3 regions of the Micromonospora sp. NBC_01405 genome follow, and region 1 is predicted to be linked to each of the others. Evidence: riboswitches for the same ligand, from Rfam matches in the RefSeq annotation. Region 1 holds a riboswitch; each other region holds the start of a gene.

What was found. Region 1 has a riboswitch for cyclic di-AMP ahead of OG559_RS01685 (C39 family peptidase). Riboswitches for the same ligand answer to the same signal wherever they lie in the genome.
Region 2: linked by a shared signal. The riboswitch ahead of OG559_RS11355 (NlpC/P60 family protein) and the one ahead of OG559_RS01685 (C39 family peptidase) in region 1 are both predicted to bind cyclic di-AMP.
Region 3: linked by a shared signal. The riboswitch ahead of OG559_RS26810 (transglycosylase family protein) and the one ahead of OG559_RS01685 (C39 family peptidase) in region 1 are both predicted to bind cyclic di-AMP.

The regions. Positions count from the first base shown of each region.
Region 1 covers NZ_CP109532.1:383,906-387,173, reverse strand. Annotated here, with positions in the region: gene OG559_RS01690 (acyltransferase family protein) at 205-1,428, shown strand; cyclic di-AMP (ydaO/yuaA leader) riboswitch at 1,779-1,921, shown strand; gene OG559_RS01685 (C39 family peptidase) at 2,146-3,000, shown strand; gene OG559_RS01680 (CDP-glycerol glycerophosphotransferase family protein) at 3,148-3,268, opposite strand, start outside.
Region 2 covers NZ_CP109532.1:2,721,659-2,724,926, forward strand. Annotated here, with positions in the region: gene dcd (dCTP deaminase) at 1-480, shown strand, start outside; gene OG559_RS11355 (NlpC/P60 family protein) at 532-1,572, opposite strand; cyclic di-AMP (ydaO/yuaA leader) riboswitch at 1,585-1,725, opposite strand; gene OG559_RS11360 (N-acetylmuramoyl-L-alanine amidase) at 1,938-3,268, shown strand, end outside.
Region 3 covers NZ_CP109532.1:6,216,887-6,220,154, reverse strand. Annotated here, with positions in the region: gene OG559_RS26815 (hypothetical protein) at 1-586, opposite strand, end outside; gene OG559_RS26810 (transglycosylase family protein) at 784-1,446, opposite strand; cyclic di-AMP (ydaO/yuaA leader) riboswitch at 1,446-1,599, opposite strand; gene OG559_RS26805 (hypothetical protein) at 1,878-2,636, opposite strand; gene htpG (molecular chaperone HtpG) at 2,762-3,268, opposite strand, start outside.

The sequences.
Region 1 (3,268 bases):
CCGCGATATTAGGCCATCGGACACCTGCTCCTGGCATTCACGTCTCCCGGCGAGCGCCGACGCGAGGGGCGGGCGGGAACTGCGGGTAGGGTGCCCGGCGGGCGGCACCCACCGGCCCGCCACGACGCGGCGGCGCCGGCTGCCCGGCGACACGAGGCGAGGAGGCGCGGTGTTGGTGACCCTGCGGACGGACGGACCGCCGGCATGACCAGCACACCGACCGTCGTACGACCCGAGTCGCCGGCCCGCCCGGCGAGCCGGCTGCCCTCGCTGACCGGGCTGCGCTGGATCGCCGCCCTGCTGGTCTTCGGGTACCACGCCGGCACCATGCGGATCGTCGCCGAGCCCGACTACCAGGCCGTCATCGACTGGCTGTTCACCCTGGGCCTGTCCGGGGTGGAGTTCTTCTTCATCCTCAGCGGGTTCGTGCTGGTCTGGTCGGCCCGCGACGGGGACCGCCGACGCGACTTCTGGCGCCGCCGGCTAGCCAAGATCTACCCCAACCACCTGCTGATGTGGGCGGCGGTGCTGCTTACCGGCGTGTGGGTGTTCGCCGACCCGGTCAACCCCCGCGCCGCGGTGGAGAACCTCCTGCTGCTCCAGGCCTGGGACCCGACCCCCGGCTACTTCTACAGCGTCAACTCGGTGAGCTGGTCGCTCTCCTGCGAGCTGTTCTTCTACTTCTGCCTGCCGTTCGCGCTGCCGCTGGTCCGCCGAGCGCGGCCCGGGGTGCTGTGGGCGGTGGTGGTCGCGGTGCCGCTGCTGATCGTGGCGCTCTGGCCCGGTCAGCGCCTGGTGCCGCAGGAGAGCACCTGGTGGTTCACCCAGGTCTTCCCCGTCGTGCGGTCCCTGGAGTTCTGGATGGGCGTCGCCGCGGCCGAGCTGCTGCGTCGGGGGCGCTGGCGGGGCCCCGGCCTCACCGCGGCCAGCGTGATCTTCGTGGCCACCTGGGTCGTCGCCTCGCAGTGGATCCGCGCCGAGCTGTGGGCGGCCCTGCTCGCGGCGGCGTACCTGTTGGTCATCGCAGCCGCCGCCGACGCGGACGTGCGCGGGGCGCGGACGCCGTGGCGGTCCCGGCCGATGGTCTGGCTGGGCGAGGTCTCCTTCGCCTTCTACCTGGTGCACGTCTTCGTCATGGTCACCGTGCTGCGGCTGGCCGACCGGCTCGGCGTGGGGCTGCCCGGCTGGTGGGGACCGCTGGCCGTGGTCGGCTTCCTGCTGGTGAACCTGGGGCTGGCCGCGCTGCTGCACCGGTGGGTCGAGATGCCGCTGACCCGCCGGCTCGGGCCGCCCCGCCGGCCCCGCCCGCCGGCTCCCGGGGGCGGGACGGTCCCCGGCGACCCGGCGGGGCCGCCCGGGTCGGCGACGACGGCCGCCCCCGCACCGGAGCACCCCCGCGAGCAGGTCGCGGTCCCCGAGCGGCGCTGACCGCCGCCCGCTGGCGCCCGGCCCGGGTCGGCTGACCGGCCCGACCCCGGTTGGTCGCGGTGCTGCCCCGAATTTCTTTATGACGCCGGTCACATCGCTCGGGTAAACGGGCAGTCTACCCATCGGGGCGGGTCCACCGACATAACTCGTCGACGATCAAGACTGATCGTCCGGTTGTCGCCCGAGGGCACCCCGAAGGCTCGTAATCCCATTGAGTCACGTCAGTTCCCAATGTGTCGCAAGAAAGCTGATCGGAGAGGGTTTAAGCAGGTGGGAGGGGCTTGGCAGGGCCTCGACCGGCCAGTAATGTCGGCCCGTCCGGTGCGGTACCCGATCGCAAGAGGCGACGCCGCGCCGACCCGCTCAATCGTGACCATCACGAACCGGGGACCCAGTGCACGTGTGGGGTGAATCCGCGGGCCACGGCCCGCGGTAGGGCGATCTTCCCGCCCGAATCCGTCAGCTAACCCGGTAGGCGGTGTCGGAAGGAGTGCCATCACTCGTGCAGCGCGACCCCATCCCTCGGTTGTTCCTCCACCGCGGCGCCGTGGTGCCCGCGTCCGTCGCCCCCGGGCTGACGAACTGACCGGCGCACCCGCCCGTACGCCCGGCTGACCGGGCATCTTCCCAGAGCTGACCTGACCGGCTGTGGACGTCTCGTCCACGCCACCGTGCGACGACGCATGCCCAGGTGCCCCTGCTCTCCGCCCCATCCCCGTGGAGGAACACGTGAACGACCACCTCAAGCGGCAGTTGCGACGTCTCGCCACCGAGCGCCCGTACCAGGTCGTCGCCGGCTCGGCCGCGGCGCTCCTGCTGGCCTCCGGCACCGGTGTGTTGCTGGCCGGCACCGACGACACCCCCGCCCCGCGGCAGACCACCAACGCCGCCGTGGCCGAGATCGCACCCCGCCTCGACAGCGCGGCCAGCCGCGCCCAGGCCCGGGTCGGCGCGACCGAGTCCTCCAGCGCCTCGCCGTCGCCGAGCGCCACCACGGCCGCGCCGAACCCCGACCTGACCACCAGGGCCGCCCCGAAGCAGACCACGGCCGCCCCGAAGTCGCCGTCGTCGAAGGTTCTCGACTACGCCTACCAGGCGCAGACCACCTACTACTACTGCGGCCCCGCGGCGGTGCGCAACGCGCTCTCCGCCACCGGCGTCGGGAGTACCCAGGACGGGCTGGCCAGCCGCCTCGGCACCACCGAGATGGGCACCAACTCGGCCGAGGACACCACCCGGGTGCTCAACGCAATGGTCAAGGGCGACCCGTACCAGACCCGGATGATCCCGGGCGGCGCCGCCACCGGGGCCCAGATCGACCGGCTCAAGGCGGACGTGGTGAAGGCGGTCGGGGCCGGGCGCGGCGTCGTGGTGAACATCGCCGGCGACGCCACCGATGTCGACGGCGGCTGGCACTCCTTCCCCGGCGGCCACTACATCGCCGTCGTGGGCTACCGCAACGAGGGCCGTACCGTGCGGATCGCCGACTCGGCCGACCCGGCCGCCTCGGCGTACTGGATCAGCACCACGGCCCTGGCGCACTGGGCGGCGACCAGGGGCTACTCGGCCTGATCACCCTCCCCCCACCGGGCCCCGGCTCTCCTCGTGAGCCGGGGCCCGGTGCCGTCCGGCATCGCGGCCGTCCAGGCGCCGTCCGGCACCGCAGCCGTGACCGAACCCGTCAGCTCCGGCCGCAACCCTGTGACGCGAACTTCTTGATCACCGCGGGAAGCGGGCGGGGGAGGGCGGGGTTGGGCGGGGGGTGGGTGGGGTCCAGGTGGGGGTCAGCTCGCGGCGGGCCGCTGCCAGGAACGCCTCGGCGTACTGGTGGGTGGGGAAG
Region 2 (3,268 bases), 2.3 Mb from region 1:
GTGCGCCTCGACAAGCTCTTCCGGGTCTTCAACAACCATCTCTACACGCACATCGACCCGTCGGTGCAGCAGGACGACCTGACCTCGGCGGTCGAGGTGCCCGACGGCGAGCCGTACGTGCTGCACCCGGGCGAGTTCGTGCTCGCCTCCACGCTGGAGGTGATCTCGCTCGGCGACCAGCTCGCGGGCCGGCTGGAGGGCAAGAGCTCGCTGGGCCGGCTCGGGCTGCTCACCCACTCGACCGCCGGGTTCATCGACCCGGGCTTCTCCGGTCACGTCACGCTGGAGCTGTCCAACGTGGCGAACCTGCCGATCACGCTCTGGCCGGGCATGAAGATCGGCCAGCTCTGCATCTTCCGGCTCTCCTCGCCGGCCGAGCACCCGTACGGGTCGACGGTGTACGGCTCGCGGTACCAGGGCCAGCGCGGCCCGACGCCGAGCCGCTCCTGGCAGAACTGGCGCACCTGGCCCACCCGCTGACGGCGCGGGCGCGATCGAGGGACCCGTCCCGCGGAACGGGCCCCTCGCCGCTCAGTCGGGGCGGCCGTAGCTGTGGATCTGGCCGTCGTCGACGCGCTTCATCTTGACGGGCTGGCCGGCCTGGGAGGCGTGCACCACCCAGCCGCCGCCGACGTACATGCCGACGTGGTGCAGGTCGGCGTAGTAGAAGACGAGGTCGCCGGGGCGCAGGTCGGCGCGGCTCACCCGGGCGGTCACCGACCGCTGCTGGGCCGCGTTGTGCGGCAGCGACACCCCGGCCTTGGCCCAGGCCGCGAGCATCAGGCCCGAGCAGTCGTACGAGTTGGGGCCCTCGGCGCCCCAGACGTAGGGCTTGCCGATCTGGGCACACGCGAACTTCACCGCGACCCCCGCGCCGCCGCCGGGGTAGGCAGCCGGGCAGGGAGCGGGACGCAGCGCGCCGCCACCGCCGGTGCCGTACACCTTGAGCCGCAGCTTCTGGAGCCGGTCGATCTCTGCGTTGATCTGCTTCCGCTTGGCGGCGAGCTGCGCCTCGGTGCGGGCGAGCTGGGTGACCATCTCGTCCAGCGGCTTCTTCTTCGCATCGAGCTCGTCGCGGAGGTCGATGACCGCCCGGATGTCGCGCTGCTGGCGCTCGGCGAACTGGTCGAGCAGTTCCAACTGTCCCATCACCTGACCGGGCGAGCGGCTGCCGAGCAGCGCGTTCACCGCCGACAGGTTCTCACTCTTGTACGCCTCGACGGCGAGGCCGCTGACCTTGTCCATCGCCTCGTCGACCCGGCGTTGCAGCGGCCCGATCTGCTTGGCGACGGCGTCGGCCTGCCGACGCTTGAGGGCGAGGTCCTGACGGGTGGCGTTGTGCCGCTCGATGAGCGGTTCGAGCTTGTTCCAGTCCTGGTCGATCTGCCGCTCGATCTCGGCGATCGAGGGATCGGCCTGGGCCGAGGTCGGGGCGCCGGTCAGGATGACGGCGGCGCCGGCCAGTGCGGCGAGGGCGGTGGTGAAGCGTGACCAGCGTGGGCGCGGCGTAACAGGCGTCCGGTCGGCGTGCGCCGACCGGCGTGACGGGCGCCGCAGGGCAGGGTGTGCCACCTGGCTCCGTTCTCCTTCTTCCTTGACCGCCTACCGGGTTAGCTGACGGGTTCGGGCGGGAAGGGAGAGCGCCCTACCGCAGCGGCGCTGCGGATTCACCCCGGCGTACCTGGGTCCCCGGTTCACCCGGAGGCGACTCGGCGGTGTCGGACCGTCACCGCCCGGCTGGGCGATACAGCTACCGGCCGACGATTGACCAGAGTAGAGACGCCCGTTATCGATCCGCAACCCGCCGGGCCATACACGCCGCACCACGCCCAGCGTGCGGAAGTTTCCTTCACATCGTGGTACCTGGTGGAAAGCTATTGACGCGGGAGTGCGGCGGCGGAAGGGTGACCTCAAACAATGCCCAACCAGGAGGTTCGATGCCCCGTTCCGTCGTGTCGTCGAGCAGACGGATCCTGCTCGCCGCCGCCGTGGCCGCAACCACGGCCCTTGTGCCCCTCGGTACCACCGCCTCCCCGGCCGCGGCCGGCCAGACCCCCGACCGCCAGCAGCAGTACGCTGACGCCGCCGCCGAGTACGGCGTGCCGGAGAGCGTCCTGCTCGGCGTCTCCTACCTCCAGTCCCGCTGGGACACCAACGCCGGCACCCCCAGCACCAGCGGTGGGTACGGGCCGATGCACCTAACCGACGCCGAATACGTGACCGGCCTGCCCACCGGCACCCACCACGACTCCGGCGACGAGGACCCGCGCGGGGACGACTCCCGCCCGGCCCCCGCCGCCGCCCAGCCCTCGGCCGACGAGGCCCCGACCGCGGCGTCATTGCAGACCCTGGACACCGCCGCCACTCTGACCGGGGCCGACGAGGCTGCCCTGCGCGCCGACGCGCCGACGAACATCCGGGGCGGGGCGGCGCTGCTCGCGTCGTACCAGCGGCAGATCGGCGCCCCGGTCGGGGCCGGCACCGACCCGGCGGCCTGGTACGGCGCGGTGGCCCGGTACGCCGGCGCGGACAGCGCCGACGCGGCGGCTTCCTTCGCCGACGAGGTCTTCGGCACCATCGCCGGCGGCGAGAGCCGGGTGACCGACGACGGGCAGCGGGTGACCCTCGCCGCCCGGGCGGTGACCCCGCAGAAGTCCTGGCTGGACCGGCTCGGCCTGCGCCTGCCGGCGCGCCCCGACGGCCTGGAGTGTCCGTCGACCATCTCCTGCGAGTGGATCCCCGCCCCCTACCAGTCGCTCGGTGCCGACCCCGGCGACTACGGCAACCACGACCTGTCCGACCGGCCCAAGCGGCAGAAGGTCGAGTACATCCTCATCCACGACACCGAGGGCAGCTACGCGGGCACGGTCAACATGGTCCAGGACCCGACCTACGTGAGCTGGCACTACACGTTGCGCTCGGCCGACGGGCACATCGCCCAGCACGTGAAGACCAAGGACGTCGCCTGGCACGCCGGCAACTGGTACGTCAACTCCAAGTCGATCGGGCTGGAGCACGAGGGCTTCGCCGCCCAGGGCACCTGGTACACCGAGGCGATGTACCGCACCTCGTCGAAGCTGGTCCGGTACCTCGCGCTGCGGCACGGCGTCCCGCTGGACCGGCAGCACATCATCGGCCACGACAACGTCCCCGGCACCGTCGCGGCGAACGTGCGGGGCATGCACTGGGACCCGGGCCCGTACTGGGACTGGTCGCACTACTTCGACCTGCTGCGCGCGCCGGAGCTCAACACCGGCACCCCGCTGAC
Region 3 (3,268 bases), 1.4 Mb from region 1:
CCCACCAGCGGGAGCGTTCCGAGCCGTCGAGGCCGGGCAGCGTCGCCTCGGCGTGGTCGAGCAGGACCCCGGCGTGCCAGCCGACCAGGGCCGCCCCGCCGCCGAGAGCGTGGTCGAGCAGGGGCAGCAGCCGGCGTACCGTGTCGGGGCCACAGGCGGGCAGCAGCGCGACCGCCTCGGCGTCGCCGAACCGGTCGCGGACCGCGTCGACGAGCCGGTCGGCGACCTCCGGGCGACGCAGCGACCGCAGCGACCGGTAGACCAGCCGGCGCAGGTCGGCCGGGGCGTCGGCGAGCAGGGGGCGCAGGCCGTCGGCGGTGAGCAGGCAGACACGGACCGCGACGGCCCGGATCGCCGCGTGCGGGTCGTCGAGGGCGGCGGCCATCCCGGCCCGGTCGCCGACGACCTGGGCCGCGGTCACGGCGAGGAACCGGTGGTACGTCGACCCGGCCCGCAGGTCCGCGAGCACCCCGTCCAGCCGGCCGGCGGCGGCGAGGGCCCGGGCCCGGGCGGCGAGGGTCGTCATCCGCTCCCGGTACGGCAGTTCGTCGAGGTCGTCGAGCAGGGCGGCGGTGTGGCGCGACATCGCGCCATTGTGCCCGGCGACGGGCCCGGCGGCCGACTCGTTTTGCGGGGCTGTGACGGTGCTCCCACGAGCACTTCACCCGGGTGGCGTGCTCGTCGGGGACGCGGAAGCGCCCGGCCGGAGGAACCGGCCGGGCGCTTGCGGTGCTGGGTGCCCCGGGACCGGGACGCCGGGTCGCACCGACCCGGCCGGGCGGGTCAGAGGCTGAGCCGCTGGCCCGGGAAGATCAGGTTCGGGTGCTCGCCCACGACCCGCTCGTTCTTCTCCCACAGCACGCGCCAGCCGCCCCGCACGCCCTGCGCCGTGGCGATCTCGGAGAGGGTGTCGCCCGACCGGACCACATAGGTCATCCCGCCGCTGGACGGAGCGTTCTTCGGGGCGCTCCTCGTGGTGTCCCGCTTGCTGCGCGAGGCCGGCTTCTCGGTACGCGAGGACCGCTCCTTCGGGGCGGCCTTCGTCTCCGACTTCCGCTCCGACTTCGAGCTGCCCTTCGTCGAGCCGCCCTTCTTGCCGCAGGTCGGCCACGCCCCGATGCCCTGGCCGTCGAGCACCTTCTCGGCGATGCGGATCTGCTCGCTCCGGGTCGCCAGGTCGGCGCGGGCCGCGTACTTCTTGCCGCCGTAGCCGGCCCACGTGCCCTGCGAGAACTGCAGGCCGCCGTAGTAGCCGTTGCCGGTGTTGATGTGCCAGTTGCCGCCGGACTCGCACGAGGCGACGGCGTCCCAGTTGACCGCGGCCTGGGCCGGCGCGGCCGGGCCGGCCAGGGCGACGACCCCGGCGAGGGCGCCCGCGGCGAGAGTGCCGACGGCGGCGCGACGGACGGTCACCCGACGGTGGCGGGCGGTGTATTCAGTTGCCATGTGTGATTCCTCCACGCCGGCGAGGTGAGCTGTCGGGTTCGGGCCGAGGAGCCCGGCCGCCACAGGCGGCTTCACCCCGAGGTGCGGTGCACCGAGGAACGTGTGGGTCCCCCGCTCCTGCCTGACTGCCAAGGGAACCGACGGTCGGCGGCAGGACTAGGCGTTACCGACCGTGGTCGCCGCGTTCGCGGACTCGACCGACGTTAGGCACCGTTGGTGACGGGTGCCCACCTCTTGTGAAGTTCTTCACCCGCTCGGGCGAAGGGCCACATTGTCGACTTGCGAGACTTCGGCAGCCATGCAGGGCGAACGCCGGGCCGAGTCTGATCAGGGTGAACCGCCAGCGGACAACCTCGTCCCGTTACCGAGCGTGATTGGGGTCCGATTGCGCACATCGGATACCGGAAACGCTCGGTGATCGCCCACACAGCTCAGTGGGGCGGGCGGCGGCCGTGTCCGGCGACGGCGGTGTCGGCCGTGCAGCTCAGCTCGCCGGGGGCAAGCTGCACCCGGGCGGGCCGCCACACCTCGACCCGTCCACCCTCCACGCGGGCCAGCAGGCAGTCGTACTGACTGGCCCGCAGCGCCACCCCCACGACCCCACCCACGGCGGCGACCTGCCGGGTGACCAGAGGCTCGAGGTCGAGGCCGTCGACCGCCGCGCGGACGGCCTGCTCGGTGGCCGCACCGCCGGTGGGAAGGGCTTGGCGCAGGTCGTCCTCGGCGGAGCCCGGGAGTTCCGGGTCGACGGAGACGGTGAGCGGGGAGCCGTCGGGACAGGACACCTCGTCGACCCGGTCGTCCATGGCATCCTGCTCGACGCTGATCGCATAGCAGACCGGCAGGTCGAACGGCTCGTTCATCGACCGGCCGGACGCGTCGACCGCCGTGGCCACCCCGTGCACGCGGACGATCAGCGAGACCCCGCCCCCGGTCCGGGTGTCGTCGATCCGCATGACCTCCGTGCCGGCAACCCGGGCGGCCTCCCGGGCGTACCGCTGCGCCGGGTTCGGGTGCCGGCGTTCCCGCTTGACGGCCTGCTCGACGAGGGTGACCTTGCGGCCGGCGTCCTGCATCGCCAGCTCCCTGGTCCGGGCCGTGTCGACCTGCGGCTCCGGCCCGTAGCAGCCGGGCAGCAGGAGCAGCCCGACCGACACCGACACCAACCCGCGCAGCCGCCCCCGAAGCATGGGGCCATTATCCCGGTCCGCCCGCCCGCCCGGGGCCCTGCCCGGCGGGAGGCGCAACGCCGCGCGCCGGGCGTCCACGGTCGACAATGTCGACCGGGAGCCCGGCGCGCGGTGCGTGGCGGCGGCTACAGGGTACGGGCCAGCCGGTCGGCGAGGATGCGGGTGAACCGGGACGGGTCGGCCAGCTCGCCGCCCTCGGCCAGCAACGCCATCCCGTACAGCAGCTCGGCCGTGTCGCCGAGCGCGTCGGCCCCGGCGTCCTGCTCGTGGGCCTTGCGCAGCCCCTCGACCAGCGGGTGCCCCGGGTTCAGCTCCAGGATCCGCTTGACCTGCGGCACCTCGTGCCCCATCGCCCGGTACATCTTCTCCAGCGTCGGGGTGATGTCGTGGGCGTCGCCGACGACGCAGGCCGGCGAGGTGGTCAGCCGGGTGGAGAGCCGGACCTCCTTGACGCTGCCGGAAAGCTTCTCGCTCATCCAGGTCAGCAGGTCGGCGTACTCCTGGCGCTGCTGCTCGCGGGCCGACTCGGCCTCCTCCTTCTCCTCCTCGGTGTCCAGGTCGACCTGGCCCTTGGCGATGGAACGCAGCGGCTTTCCGTCGAACTGCCCGACCCGCTCGACCCACACCTCGTC